2 regions of the Sphingopyxis sp. Geo48 genome follow, and region 1 is predicted to be linked to the other one. Evidence: predicted binding sites of a transcription regulator. Region 1 holds the regulator's gene; the other holds the start of a gene.
The links. The regulator LexA, encoded in region 1, represses DNA repair genes until DNA is damaged. The targets are predictions, from matches to a motif close to GTTCCNCNCTTGTTCT.
Positions count from the first base shown of each region.

Region 2: QOL79_RS12810 (ImuA family protein) is a predicted target of LexA. The motif match lies at 2,396-2,411, and genes of this name have one in related genera.

Region 1 covers NZ_CATKPA010000002.1:672,015-683,064, reverse strand. Annotated here, with positions in the region: gene QOL79_RS10050 (EF-hand domain-containing protein) at 4-474, opposite strand; gene QOL79_RS10045 (hydrogen peroxide-inducible genes activator) at 606-1,511, shown strand; gene QOL79_RS10040 (citrate synthase) at 1,649-2,932, opposite strand; gene gltX (glutamate--tRNA ligase) at 2,968-4,422, opposite strand; gene QOL79_RS10030 (ComEC/Rec2 family competence protein) at 4,528-6,630, shown strand; gene lexA (transcriptional repressor LexA) at 6,584-7,261, opposite strand; gene QOL79_RS10020 (molybdopterin molybdotransferase MoeA) at 7,327-8,517, opposite strand; gene moaC (cyclic pyranopterin monophosphate synthase MoaC) at 8,514-8,987, opposite strand; gene trpC (indole-3-glycerol phosphate synthase TrpC) at 9,317-10,102, opposite strand; gene trpD (anthranilate phosphoribosyltransferase) at 10,099-11,050, opposite strand, start outside.
Region 2 covers NZ_CATKPA010000003.1:262,472-266,435, forward strand. Annotated here, with positions in the region: gene QOL79_RS12800 (error-prone DNA polymerase) at 1-153, opposite strand, end outside; gene QOL79_RS12805 (Y-family DNA polymerase) at 150-1,679, opposite strand; gene QOL79_RS12810 (ImuA family protein) at 1,591-2,391, opposite strand; gene QOL79_RS12815 (efflux transporter outer membrane subunit) at 2,544-3,941, opposite strand; gene QOL79_RS12820 (efflux RND transporter permease subunit) at 3,938-3,964, opposite strand, start outside.

The sequences.
Region 1 (11,050 bases):
TTCTCAGCAGCTGCACTTCGCCTTCGGGGCCCGCTTCGGCGCGGTCGTTGCGAACTCGGCGCGTGTCAGGTCGCCGGACTTGTCGGCATCGGCCCCCGCGAAGCGCTCGCCCGTCGCCGCCGCCCATTCCTCGAAGGTCAGCAGATTGTTGCCATCCTGGTCGAGCTTGCGAAATCCTGCCGTGCGCGCCGACATCAGTTCGACGCGACTGATCCTGTTGTTCCGGTCGCGATCGAAGCGGTTGAAGCGCCGCTCTTCGCGCGACGCCTCTTTCGCGGCGGGCAGTTCGGGCGGTGCTGGTCCGCGCTTCGGCGCACCTGCTCCCGCGACCGGGATCGCAGGCAAGGCTGGCGGCGGTTCAGGCAGCTCCTCCTCCTCCTCGGCGATCTGGCTGTAGCCCTTCCACAAGAAGAGCCCGCCGGTCAGCAGCAGCGCGCTTGCCACGCCGCCGATCAGGAATCGCGAAACCGCCATAAAGCCCTCCGTCCTGCGACTTAGCTAGCACAGGACGTCGCGCGCCAGCGGAAAACGCCACCAATACGGTCGCGAATATATATATCGAGCAAACTGTTCAAAAATGAAAAATCCATGGCTATATCCGATCAATGCACAACTACCTCCCCTCGCTGAAGCAGATGCAATATCTCGTCGCGCTCCATGAGCACGGCCATTTCGGACGTGCCGCTGACGCGTGTAACGTGACGCAGTCGACGCTGTCGGCGGGGATACGCGAGCTTGAGACCCTTCTCGGTCAGACGCTCGTCGAGCGCACCCGCCGCGTCGTCCGCTTCACCACGCTCGGCAATGCGATCGTCGACAAGGCGCATCGCGTGCTGCGCGAGGCCGAGGAACTGGCCGATATGGCGGCGGCTGCCGCTGCCCCGCTGGTCGGCGAGCTGCGCATGAGCGTGATCCCCACGATCGCGCCCTTTCTGCTTCCCGGCCTGCTTCCGCGCCTTCGCAAGGAACGCCCTTCGCTCAAGCTGTTTCTCCGCGAGGAACCTAGCGCGCAGGCGTGCGAGTCGCTCCACCACGGCATGGTCGATTGCGTCCTCCTCGCGCTCCCCTATGCCTGCGGCGACGTCGAGAGCGAGAAATTGTTCGACGACGCGCTGTTCGTCGCCTTCCCGGGCGACCAGGCCGAGGATCTCCCAGCGATGGTCAGCGCCGACCAGCTCGACCCCGCGCAGATGCTGATGCTCGAGGACGGCCATTGCCTGAAGGATCACGCGCTCGCCGCGTGCAACCGCCCCGAACTGCGCGCCGGCGCCCGCATGATGGGCACATCGCTCCACACGCTCGTCCAGATGGTCGACAACGGCCTCGGCATCACGATGCTGCCGCAGATGGCGATCGAGGCGGGGATCCTCGATCACACCGACATCGACACGCGCCCGCTCGATTCGGATCACGACTGGCGCACCATCGCGCTCGTCTGGCGCAAGGGCAGTCCGCGCGCCGATGAGTTCCGGATGCTCGCGGACATCTTTCGCAAGCACCAGGCGAACTAGCCCCATCGACGCCGGACCAAATCCGGCATGAAGGGGAGAGTCGGCGAACGACCGCAACCGACCGTTGCCCGCTATTCGCTTACGAAAAAGGGGCCGCAAAACGGCCCCTTTTGCTATTGCCGTTGACCTGACCGCGCCTAGCGCTGGTCGACCGGCACGTACGGACGGTGCGTCGGGCCGGTGTAGAGCTGACGGGGACGGCCGATCTTCTGCGCTGGGTCCGAGATCATCTCGTTCCACTGCGCGACCCAGCCGACGGTGCGGGCGAGCGCGAACAGCGCAGTGAACATCGTCGTCGGGAAGCCGATCGCCGAGAGGATCACCCCCGAATAGAAGTCGACGTTCGGGAACAGCTTCTTCTCGACGAAATAGCTGTCGTTGAGCGCCATTTCCTCGAGCTGCAGCGCGACCTCGAACACCGGGTCGTTGACCTTGAGCGCGTCGAATACCTCGCGCACCGTCTTTTGCATCACGGTCGCACGCGGGTCGTAGTTTTTGTACACGCGGTGGCCGAAGCCCATCAGGCGAAACGGATCATCCTTGTCCTTCGCGCGCGCGATATATTCGGGAATGCGTTCCGGACGACCGATTTCGCGCAGCATGTTGAGCGCCGCTTCGTTCGCGCCGCCATGCGCGGGGCCCCACAGGCAAGCAATGCCCGCCGCGATGCACGCGAAGGGATTGGCGCCCGACGAGCCCGCGAGGCGGACGGTCGAGGTCGACGCGTTCTGTTCGTGATCGGCATGAAGGATGAAGATGCGGTCGAGCGCCCGCTCGACGGCGGGAACCACCTCATATTCCTCGGCGGGAACGCCGAAGGTCATGCGGAGGAAATTGCCGGTGTAGCTGAGGTCGTTGCGCGGATAGACGAAGGGCTGACCGATCGAATATTTATACGCCATCGCCGCGATCGTCGGCATCTTCGCGATCAGCCGGTGGCTCGCGACCATGCGCTGGTACGGGTCGTGAATCTCGGTCGAGTCGTGATAGAAGGCCGAGAGCGCGCCAACGACGCCGCACATGACGGCCATCGGGTGCGCGTCGCGACGGAAGCCGCGGTAGAAGGTCGCGAGCTGCTCGTGCAGCATCGTGTGGCGCGTGATCGTATTGTCGAAATCGCTGAGTTCCTGCGCGTTCGGCAACTCGCCGTTGAGCAGCAGGTAGCAGACTTCCATGAAGCTGGAATTTTCGGCGAGGTCGCCGATCGCATAGCCGCGGTGGAGGAGCACGCCCTCGTCGCCGTCGATGTAGGTGATCTGCGACTCGCAACTCGCGGTCGAGGTAAAGCCCGGATCATAGGTGAAGGCGCCGGTCTGGGCGTAGAATTTGCGGATATCGACGACATCGGGGCCGACCGTGCCCTTGAGCACGGGATTCTCGACGGTGGTGTCGCCCAGGGTGATCTTTGCAGTATCGGTCATTTTCTTCCCCTGATGCTAGGGCGGGAGACGTTGCGTTACGCCCCTGCCGGATAATTGTGCGCTGCGTCAAGTCGCGCCAGGCTCGCATCACGGCCGAGCAGGAGCAAGACGTCAAAAATCCCCGGCGACACCGTTCGCCCGGTGAGCGCGGCGCGCAGCGGCTGCGCGAGTTTGCCGAGCCCGACTCCGGCCGACTCGCTTGTCGCGCGAACCGCCGCCTCGATATCTTCGCCAGTCCAGCCGTTCAGGCCGCGCAGCTTTTCGGTGACGCTCGCGAGCACTCCCTCCGGAGCGTCCCTTAGCACCTGCGCCGCCTTTTCGTCCACCGCCAGCGGCAGGTTTTCAAAAAGGAAAAGCGCGCCTTCGGCGACTTCGTCGAGGGTCTTCGCGCGCGGCTTCAGCGACTCCATCGCGCGGGTGAGCAGCGCAAGGTCGGCATCGCCGAGCGCACGGCCGACGAGCGTTTCGACACGCGGCGCAACAAGGCCGGCGAGGCGGGCGTCATCGGCTTCGCGGATATAGTGGCCGTTGAGATTTTCGAGCTTCTTGAAGTCGAAACGCGACGGCGAGCGGCCGACATTGGCGAGGTCGAACCATTCGACCGCCTGCTCCCGGCTGATGATCTCGGCGTCGCCATGCCCCCAGCCGAGGCGGAGGAGATAGTTGTTGATAGCCTCGGGCAGATAGCCAAGCTCGTCGCGATAGGCGTCGACGCCAAGCGCGCCGTGGCGCTTCGACAGCTTCGCGCCGTCGGCGCCGTGGATCAGCGGCACATGGGCATAGATCGGCTCGCGCCAGTTCATCGCGCGGAGCAGCGCGAGCTGGCGGAAGGCATTGTTGAGATGGTCGTCGCCGCGGATGACGTGGGTGATCCCCATGTCATTGTCATCGACGACGACGCTGAGCATGTAGGTCGGCGTGCCGTCGCTGCGGAGCAGGATGAAGTCGTCGAGCTCGGCATTCTGGACGGTAACCGCGCCCTGCACGCGGTCGTGGATCGTCACCTCTCCCTCCTGTGGTGCGCGCAGCCGGATGACGTGCGGGACCGCCGGATCGCCGTCCTCGCGGTCGCGCCATGGGCTGCGGACACGGAAAGGAATGCGCTTCTCCTGCGCCTCGGCCCGCATCGCGGCGAGTTCGTCCTGCGTCAGGTAGCAGCGATAGGCCTCGCCCCTCGCAAGCAGATCGTGCGCAACCTCGGCATGACGCGGCGCGCGCGCGAATTGATAGACGGTCTCGCCGTCCCAATCGAGGTCGAGCCACCGCATCCCATCGAGGATCGCGTCGATCGCGGCGTCGGTCGAGCGTGCGCGGTCGGTATCCTCGATGCGGAGCAGGAATTTGCCGCCGTGGTGGCGCGCGAACAGCCAGTTGAACAGCGCCGTGCGCGCGCCGCCGATATGGAGATAGCCGGTCGGTGAGGGGGCGAAGCGCGTCACGACGTCAGCGCCGGTCGCTTCTGCCAGATCGGTTGGGGTTTCGGTTGCCACCTTGGCCTCTTTCTTTCATTCTGCCGCCCTTGAGGGTCGGAGGTCGGGGCAGCCCCTAGCATGGCGACAAGGCGGCTTCAAACGCCCATTGGCCTGCGCTTTGCGGTGCCGTTGCGCCGGCTTTTGGCCGACATCGAAGCGCGACTCGACAGCGAGCGGGAACGGACGGGGTTGTGGCTGCCCGTGGCGCTCGGCACGGGCATCGCGGCATGGTTCGCCTTGCCTGCGGCGGCGCACTGGACCGGCTTGCTGTTCATGCTCGCGAGCGGCGGGCTGGCCGGGTTGCTCATCGGATGGTCGAGCCGGATCGGCCGCATGGTTATGGTGGGCTGCGGCATCATCGCGATCGGGGTGCTGCTGATATGGGCGCGCGCGACATCGGTCGGTGCGCCGGTGTTGGCGCAGCCCGCGACGACGGCTTTTTCGGCCGAGGTCGAGGCCGTAGAACCGCTGCCGGCGCGGGGCGAGACGCGACTGATCCTGCGCCCGCGCGGACGCGACGACCTGCCACCGCGGGTTCGCGTCACGCTGCGGGGCGAAGCGCGCGGCACGATCATGCCGGGCGAGCGGATCGGGCTGCGCGCGCGGTTGATGCCGCCGCCCGCGGCAAGCCTGCCCGGAAGCTATGATTTTGCGCAGCGGGCGTGGTTCGACCGGATCGGCGCGGTGGGAACTGTATTGGGCGATGTTTCGCGCGCGCCGGGCGCGGGGCAGGGCGGGCAACCGCTGCGCGCCCGGCTGAGCGAGCATATCCACCGCCAGATCGAGGGTTCGCCGGGCGGGATCGCGGCGGCGCTGGTCACCGGCGACCGGGGGGCGATCTCCGCCGAAGACGAGGAGGCGATGCGACGAAGCGGGCTGGCGCACCTGCTGTCGATCAGCGGGTTGCACGTCACCGCGGTGATCGGGTTTGCCATGCTGTTTGCGCGGCGGCTGTTCGCCCTGAGCCCGCGCCTGGCACTGGGCGGATATGTGCTGCCGGTCGCGGCGGCCGCCGGGGCGCTGGCGGGGGCGGGCTATACGTGGCTAGCGGGCGCCGAGGTGCCGACATTGCGATCGCTGATCGCGGCGCTGCTGGTGCTCGTCGCCTTGCTGATGGGGCGCGAGGCGCTGACCTTGCGGTTGGTCGCGGCGGGCGCCTTGATCGTCCTCGTCTGGCGGCCCGAGTCGCTCGTCGGGCCGAGCTTTCAGCTGAGCTTCGCGGCGGTGACGGCGATCGTCGTGCTGCACGAAAGCCCCGCCATGCAGCGCTTCATGGCGTGGCGCGACGAAGGACTGGTGCGACGCTGGGCGCGCGGGATCGCCGGCCTGCTGGTCACCGGTCTGGTGGTCGAGGTCGCGCTGGCGCCGATCGCGTTGTTCCATTTTCACAAGGCCGGACTTTACGGCGCGCTGGCAAATGTCGTCGCGATTCCGCTGACGACATTCGTTGTCATGCCGTTCGAGGCGCTCGCGTTGCTGTTCGACAGCCTGGGGCTCGGAGCACCCTTCTGGTGGGTTGCCGAGCAGGCCCTGCGAGTCCTGATTGCGCTCGCGCATCAGGTCGCCGACGCGCCGGGTGCAGTCGCTACGCTACCGCGGTTTCCGGCATGGGCGTTTGCGCTGGCGGTCGCTGGCGGCTTGTGGATTCTCGTCTGGCAGCGATCATGGCGCTGGTGGGGACTCGCTCCGCTCGTCGCGGGCATGGCGGTGCTCGTCCTGCAGCCGCGCCCCGATTTGCTGATCACTGCCGATGGTCGAAACATCGCCGCTGCCGTGCCCGGCGGCGGTTATGCGCTGCTGCGCGATCGCGCGGGCGACTTCGTCCGCGACACGATGAACGAAGCGGCCGGCAGCGACGCGCCGCTGGGCGCGCTGGCCATGCTCGACCATGTCGAGTGCAATGTCGATTTCTGCCGCTGGGTACAGGAGGGCCGCATCGTCCTCGCCTCCCGCGGCCACGACCGGATCGAGGGAAGCGTGATGGCGCCCGCCTGTGCCGCCGCCGATGTGGTGATCAGCGACCGTTGGCTACCGCGCGAATGCGTCGGGCGCTGGCTGACGATCGACCGCGACAGTCTGGCGGAAAGCGGCGGGCTTGCCATCTACCTTGGCGAAAAGCCGAAAGCCGTCGCCGCGCTGACGGCGGGCGACGGCCATCCGTGGCGCAATGCGCCGCAGGTCAGTGGTAACGACGAAGCAGTCCCGAAAGCCGCCCTTGCACAATGACGCGCCCAGCTTCGTAGCGCTGGGGTTCGTACGAACTGTTTGCAGGATCGAGCCGGATCATCTTGCCTTCGCGGCGGAAGAATTTGAGCGTCGCATCCTGTCCGTCGACGAGCGCGACGACGATATCGCCCTCGCGAGCGGTGCTGACCTTCTGAATCAGCGCATAGTCGCCGTCGAAAATCCCCGCCTCGACCATCGAATCGCCCGAAACCTCGAGCGCGTAATGTTCGCCGGCGCCGAGCAGCGCGGCGGGAACCGCTAGCTGGTTGTGATCCTCGAACGCCTCGATCGGGACGCCGGCCGCGATCTTTCCGTGCAGCGGCACTTCGACGATATCGTTCGCGGCAATCGGTTTGAGCGAGGGGGCGGGCTTGCGGAGCGGAACCACATTATCGTTGCGCACGGGCGTCTTGGCCGCCTCGGGCACCTTCAGCACCTCGAGCGCGCGGGCGCGGTTGGGCAGGCGGCGGAGAAAACCCCTTTCTTCCAAGGCGCTTATCAGGCGATGGATACCCGATTTCGACTTCAGGCCCAGCGCTTCCTTCATTTCCTCGAACGACGGCGAAATGCCGCTCGCGTCAAGGCGCTGCTGGATGAAGTGGAGCAGTTCGTGCTGCTTCGCGGTCAACATCGCTTGTTCTCCATGAGGTCAGTTCCGGACATAGGGAGAACGATAGTGGAACAAACCGGAACTTGTCAAGCGATAGCGATATAGTCCGCTTGTTCACCCACCAAGCGCGCCGGCGCAGCGATGTCGCGGATCACCAGCGCGTTCGCTTCGGCGAGCGGCACGGTGCGGCCGCTATCCTGTCCGTCGAAGACCGAGAGCAAGCCGCCCTCCAGCCGTGCGCGGAGATAGTCGCGCCGCTTCCCACCGGGGCCGAGCGCGGCGGCGAGTGGGGCTTGCCGAACCTCGGGTAACGGCGCGTGCGCCCCGGCGAGGTGGCGAACGAGCGGGAGGAGGAACAGCGTCGCGGTGACAAAGGCGGACGAGGGATTGCCGGGCAGGCCGAGCAATATGGCGTCGCCGATACGGCCGGCAATCAGGGGCTTGCCCGGGCGCATCGCGATCTTCCAGAAATCGAGAGAGCCGCCAGCGTCCTCAAGCGCGCCGCGGACATGATCATGATCGCCGACCGAGGCGCCGCCGACGGTCACGATGACGTCGTGACGTCGCGCCAGGTCCCTGAGAACACGCGATATCATCAGCCGGTCATCGCGAATGTGCAAAGGCAGCGAGACGTCGGCGGGCTCGGTCCCGAGCATCGCCGCGAGCATCGTGCCGTTGCTGTCCGGGATCTGGCCGGGCGCGAGCACGTGGCCCGGCTGGACGAGCTCGTCGCCGGTGGTGATGATCGCGACGCGCGGACGGGTGCCTACCGTCAACTGCGCGGCGCCGCTCATGATCGCGGCGGCAATGACGCCGGGCGTGACGCGGGTTCCGGCGGCGAGAAGGCGCGCGCCCGCCGGAAAGTCGCTCGCGCGCGACCGGACGTGCTGGCCCGGCCGGATCTCGTCAGCGGTGGCGAGGCGCAAATGCGTGCCCTCGGCAATGGCATTCTCCTGGATCACGATCGTGTCGGCGCCCTCGGGAAGCATCGCGCCGGTGAAGATGCGCATCGCCTCGCCGGGGCCGACACGCTGGGACGGCACGCTGCCCGCCGCGATTTCGCCGGTCACTGCCCACGGGCCAAACAGGTCGGCGGCACGGATCGCGTAGCCATCCATCGCCGACAGGTCGCCCGAAGGCTGGTCCCGCTGGGCGAGGATATCCTGCGAGAGATATCGTCCAAGCGACTGGGAATAGATGACATTCTCGCTACAGAGCGGCCCTCGCAGGGCCAGCAGCCGGGCCTGCGCCTCCTCGACCGGGAGCAGGCCGCTCATTCGGCGCGCCAGTCGCCCGAGCGACCGCCGCTCTTTTCGAGCAGGCGGATATCGCCGAGGATCATCGCGCGGTCGAGCGCCTTCGCCATGTCGTAAAGCGTCAGGAGCGCGACCGATGCAGCCGTGAGCGCCTCCATTTCGACGCCGGTCGGGCCGGTCGTCGCGGCGGTTGCGCGCACGGCGATGCCGTTGCTTTCCCACGCGAACTCGACCGACACTTTGGTGAGCGCGAGCGGGTGGCAGAGCGGAATGAGATCGGCCGTGCGCTTGGCGGCCATGATCCCGGCGATACGCGCGGTCGAGAGGACGTCGCCCTTGGGCGCGTTGCCGCTGCGGATCGCGTCGAGCGCATCGGCTGACATCGTGATCCGGCCGCCCGCGACGGCGCGGCGCCCGGTGGCGGGCTTGGTCCCGACATCGACCATATGCGCGGCGCCGGTGTCGTCGAGATGAGTCGGTTTGGGTTTCATCGTCGGGACCGAAGCAAGGCAGGGCTGGAAAGGCAAGGGGAATGGCAGGAAACGACCGGTTGCGGCCATTCGCTCCTCCCTGTCGCGCAGCGATGGGGAGGTGGCAGCCCGAAGGGCTGACGGAGGGGCTTATGGCGCGACGTCGTGGCCCCTCCACCATCGCCTGCGGCGACGGTCCCCCTCCCCATCGCTTCGCGACAGGGAGGATGGTTCCCTCTTCGTCACCCCGGACTTGATCCGGGGTCCATGACTTCGCCGCCGCCGTGGATCCCGGGTCAAGCCCGGGACGACGAATAACGTGGCGTCCGCTTCACACCCCAAAGCGGCCGTCAGCCTTCGAGCAGCGCTTTCGTTGCCGCGGTGACGTCGTCCTGGCGCATCAGGCTTTCGCCGACGAGAAAGGTTTTTACGCCGCTTTCCGCGAGGCGTTGGCAGTCTGCATGGGTCGCGATGCCGCTTTCGCCGACGAGCAACGTGCCCGCCGGAACGCGCTTCGCAAGGCGCTCGGTGACGGCGAGATCGGTTTCGAAGGTGCGCAGGTCACGGTTGTTGACGCCGATCAGGCGCGACTGGAGCTTGGCCAGCGCCCGGTCGAGTTCGGCTTCGTCGTGGACTTCGACGAGCACGTCCATGCCGCGCTCGACCGCTGCCGCCTCGATGTCGCGCATAGCGCCGTCGTCGAGTGCCGCGACGATGATCAGGATCGCATCGGCGCCGATCGAGCGCGCCTCGGCGACCTGCCAGGGGTCGATCATGAAATCCTTGCGCAGGACGGGCAGATCGCACGCGGTGCGCGCGGCGATGAGGAACTCTTCATGCCCCTGAAAATAAGGGGCGTCGGTGAGCACCGAGAGGCAGGCCGCGCCGCCGGCGGCATAGGCGCGGGCATGATCGGCGGGATTGAAATTGTTACGAATCAATCCCTTGGAAGGCGATGCTTTCTTGATTTCGGCGATCAGGGCGTAGCCGCCCGCATCGATCCTTGCCTGCAGGGCGGCTTGAAAGCCGCGCGGAGCGCCCGCGTCGACACGGTCGAGGTCAGCCATCGAATAGGCCTGCCGCCGGGTCGCGACCTCATCCGCCTTGGTGGCGAGAATCTGGGTGAGCTTGTTCATCTGTAGGCGATCCAGCTATTGAGGAGCGCGTTGGCAAGCCCCTTGTCGATGGCTTCTGCGGCTTCCTCGACCCCGTCGATCCGGTTTTCGACCGCTCCGGCGACGATGAGCGCCTCGGCGGCATTATAAAGCACGGCGTCGCGATAGGCGTTCCGTTCGCCTTGCAGTAGGCTGCGCAGCGCGCGGGCATTTTCTCGCGCATCGCCGCCGCGGATCGCCGAAATGGGATGGCCGGGAAGCCCCGCGTCGGCCGCAACGCTGCGCTGCATACGGACATTCTCGCGCGTGACGATCGCGACCTCGTTGCCGCCGGCGAGCGAGAGTTCGTCGAGCCCTTCGTCGCCGGAAATCACCCGCGAATGATCCGTCCCCAGCCGGTGCAGCGCCTCTGCATAGACGGGGACATAGGCGGGGCGCGCGATGCCGACGAGCTGGCGGGTGACGCGCGCCGGGTTGGCGAGCGGGCCCATCAGGTTGAAGATGGTACGGCGGCCGATCGCCTTGCGGATCGGCATGATGTGCTTCATCGCCGGATGGTGGTGCGCGGCGAACAGAAAACAGATGCCGAGGTCGGCAAGCTGCGCCTCCGCCATCTGCGCGGCGCGTTCCATGTCGAGGCCGAGGGCTTCGAGCGTGTCGGCGGCGCCGGATTTGGAAGAAGCCGCACGATTTCCGTGCTTTGCCACGGGAACTTCGCACGCCGCCACGACGATCGCGACCGCGGTCGAGACATTCAGCGTGTGGTGACCGTCACCGCCGGTGCCGCAGACGTCGATCGCCCCGGCCGGCGCATCGATCGGGATCATCCGGTCGCGCATCGCCTGCGCCGCGGCGGCGATTTCGACCATCGTTTCGCCGCGCTCGGCCAGCGCGATCAGGAATTCGGTGATCGCCTCGTCGCTGGCGGTGCTGTCGAGAATGGCGGCGAAAGCGTCCGCCGCCTCGTCA
Region 2 (3,964 bases), on a different contig from region 1:
CACACTATTCCGATCGGCGATGCCGATGCCGGTCATGCCGAGCGCGATCGCCTCGGCCACCATGTCGGCGGGATGCGACGCTCCCCGCAGGAAGCTGTAGTTGGTCGCGGCGACCAGTTCCGCGAAGCCAGGATCAGCGGACTCGTCGCTCATGCGAAAACCCCGTGGATATACCAGCGCGGGTCGGGCTTTTCGTCGTACAGGCCGTGGCGGAAGAGCCAGTAGCGGCGGCCGTGGACGTCCTCGACGCGGTAATAGTCGCGTGTCAGCCCACCATTGTCGCGGCGGCGCCACCATTCGGCGGCGATGCGTTCGGGGCCTTCGTAGCGGCGCACCGCATGCGTCGCGCGGCGCCAGCGGAACTGGTGCGGGGGGCCGTCGGGGACCTCGGCGATCACCTCGATCGGCTGCGGCGGGTCGAAGAGGTGGAAGGGGCGTGTCGGGGGTTCGCCGGGTTCGGGCGCGATCCAGGGCGCGGGTTGCGGCGCGTCGATCGCGGGAAGCGCGAGCTGCGCCTGTTCGGGGATATGCGTGTCCTCGGCTATCAATTTTTTGACACGTCGCCGCCCGAGCCGCGTCGTCATCCGGTCGACGAGCTCGTCCATCGCCGCTTCACGGACTTCGCCGCCTTCGAGTTTCAGCTGCGTGGCGCCGAGCGGGTCGAGCCGCGGCACCGTGAGGCGGATCATGTCGAAGCCGAAGCCGGGGTCGAGCGGGTCGGCAAGCCCGTCCATCCGCTCGGCAAACAGCCGCATGACGAGGCGCGCGTCGCGGGTCGCATGGCCGGTTTCGATATCGATGCCGCGCGCCAGCCCGTCGCTGCGAAAGAAGGTCGCGCGGAAATGGCGGCCGCCTTTGCCGCGATCGAGCAACTCCTTGATCGCTTCGTTCGCGAGTTCGGCCAGCACCTTGGTCGCATGCGCCGTGCTGCCGATCGGTTCGGCGAAGCGGCGTTCGACCGCGACCGGCGGCGGCGCGATGCGCGGGTCGAGCGGGCTCGGCGCGTCGCCGAGAATACGGCGGAGCGCCATCGCGGCGCCGGCGCCGAAACGCGCGGCGATATTCGCCATCGGGCGGCTCGCGAGGTCGCCGATCGTCTTCAGTCCCGCGCGAACGAGTGCTGTCGTCGCCTCGGGCCCGAGTTCGAGCGCGAGCACGGGCAGTCGGCGGACCGCGCTGGCTTCGTCCGGGGCGGGGCGCGTCTGGTAGCGCGCGAGCGCACGCGCTGCGTCGGCGGTCGGGCCGAAGGCGTGGCGGACGCTCATGCCGAGCCGCGACAGACGCATTTCGGCATCGAAGATCAGGCTCGCCTCGCCACCTGCCAGATGCTCGGCGCCTGCGATGTCGAGGATCAGCCCGTCGGGAGCGTCGAGCGCGACGAGCGGCGTGTAGCGGTTGCATCCCAAGGCGAGCCGGTCGAGCCAGGCGTGGTCGGCGACCGGGTCGTGCTGGACGGCGATCAGCTCGGGAACCCGCGCGCGCGCGTCCGCAAGCGGCATGCCGACGGCGAGTCCGACCGCCTGCGCGGCCGGGTCGACGCTCGCGATGCGCAGTGCGCCGCGTATCTTCTCGGTGAAGACCAGCGGGGCGTCAGGCGGCCGCGGCGCCGTGCGGCAAAGCCGCTCGGCGGGCAGGTACGGGAAGAACAGCGCCAGATAGCGCCGGCTCCCCGCAGGCATGCCCGAAACTTTTGTTGTCATGGTTCCAGTCCAGTCGCCAGCGGCCGCCCGCGGGGCCGGCGCGCCAGCGCAGCAGTTCGAGGTCGAAGGCGGGGGCGCCCGGCGCATTGGCCTCAAGTTCGCGCGACGCCGCCGCGGCGACGCTCCACCGCGTTTCGGCGACGCTCGGTGCGGGGACAGCGTTGAGGCGGAGCATTAACAGGGTCGTGCCTGCATCGCGCGCGCCGAGCGCGAGACGGCGGCCCGCGGTGAGGTCGAGCAAGGGGAATTTCCCCCAGCTCTCGACGATCACCGCCGCCGATCCGGCGCAGCGGATCGCATCGTTCGCGCAGGCAAGCAGCATCTTGGGATCGGGAGTCTCGACGAGCAGCAGCCGGTCGGGGTCGCCGCCGAGTTCGGCGATTCCGGGGGCGTAAATATGCCCGGCGCGCCCTCCGGCGTCGGCGGTGCGCAGCCAGATCAGCGGCATCTTGCCGGGGGTACGCAGCGCCAGCAGCGCAGCGAAGGCCGCGGCGCTCGTCCCGTCGAGCGCGTCGGCGGCGAAAAATTCATGCGTCCGCCCGACCGCGAACCCGCCGCCGAGCGCGGCGTCGAAGCCCGCATGTCCGCTCGCCAGCCAGCCCTCGGCCGGGCGGCTTGTCTGGCCACCATCGGCGGCCAGCCGGGCGATATGCTTGCGCAACCCGGCGAGAGATTGGGACGACTCGTGCATATATGTTCCTGATTTGTTCTATTAGCGCGCGAGCGGGGGCGATTGTCAAGTTGAGTCAACCATTGCTCATTTCGTCATGCCGGACTTGATCCGGCATCCATTCCGCCGACGAAGCATGGGCCCCGGATCAAGTCCGGGGTGACGAAAGGCTATTAGGGCGCCGTAACGCCCGCGTTGCTATCCCCACCCAGCGCGCGGAACAGTGCGATGCGCGTGCTCACGAGCAGCAACTGCGTCCCGATCTCGCTTCGCCGTGCCGCATAGAGGCTGCGCTGGGCATCCAAGCTGGAAAGGAAGCTGTCAACGCCGCCCTTGTACCGGGCGTCGGTGAGCATCGCGGTATCGGCGGCGGCTTCGGTATTGGCAGCGGCGGCGCGGACGCGTTCCGACATCGTCCCCTGCACCGCGAGCGCGTCGGCGACCTCGCGGAAGGCGGTCTGGATTGCGCCTTCATAGCTCGCGAGCGCGGCATCACGCTGCGCCTTGGTCACATCGACCCCGGCGCGGCGGCCGCCGAAGTCGAAGATCGTCGCGCTGGCGTCGCCGCCGACCGACCAGTTGAAGGATCCGCTGTCGAAGAGGCTTCCGAGCGCGTCGCTCGCGAAGCCGAGCAGCCCGGTGAGCGAGATCGTCGGGAACAGCCGCGCACGCGCGATGCCGATATCGGCATTGGCGGCGCGCAGGCGATATTCGGCCTCGATCACATCAGGACGGCGAAGCAGGATTTCCGAGCTGACCCCGGCGGGAAGCTGGACGATCCCCGGCGTCACTTCGGCGAGGCCAGCGGGGAGCTGCGCACGGTCGAACTCGGCGCCGACGAGCAGGCGGATCAGATTCTCGTCCTGCGCGAGCCGGGTTTTCTGCTGTGCGATCGAATCCTCGGCGGTGGCGAGGATCTGTTCGGCCTGGCTGAGGTCGGTGCGCGGCGCGACCCCGCCGTCGAGCCGCGCCCTGGTCAGACGGACGCTTTCGCGCGCGTTGGCGGCGGTATCCTCGGCGATCTTGAGCAGGTCGCGGTCGGCGCCATAGGTGGCCCAGGCGCTCGCAAGGTCCGCAATCAACGCGAGGCGCACGGTGCGCGATGCCGCCTCGGTTGCGAGTGCGCTGTTGCGGTCGGATTCGGCGGCGTTGGCGAGCCGGCCGAACAGGTCGAGTTCGAAGGCGGTAATCCCGCCGCGCAGCGAGAAATCGCCGCTCCCGCTGCCCGTGCCTCCATTGTCCGAATAGCCCGCGCCCGCGCTGACGCCGAGTTCGGGGAACTGCCCGGCGCGGCTGACGCGCGCCTGCGCCCGCGCGGCGGCGAGATTGGCATAGGCGACGCGGAGGTCGCGGTTGTTGACCAGCGCCTGTTCGACGAGGCGCTGTAGCCGCGCGTCGGTGAACACCGTCTTGTACGACAGCACCGGCAGCGCCGCCTCGTTCTGGAGCAGATAGGCGTCGCCCGCGGGCCAGCTCTGCGGCACCGGCGGCGCGGGCAGCACCGTCTTCGGCGTGAGCGAGCAGCCGGCGAGGAGCAACGGGGCCGCGATCAGGAGCGAGGCGCGATTCATGCCGCCACCTCCGCGCCGCCGTC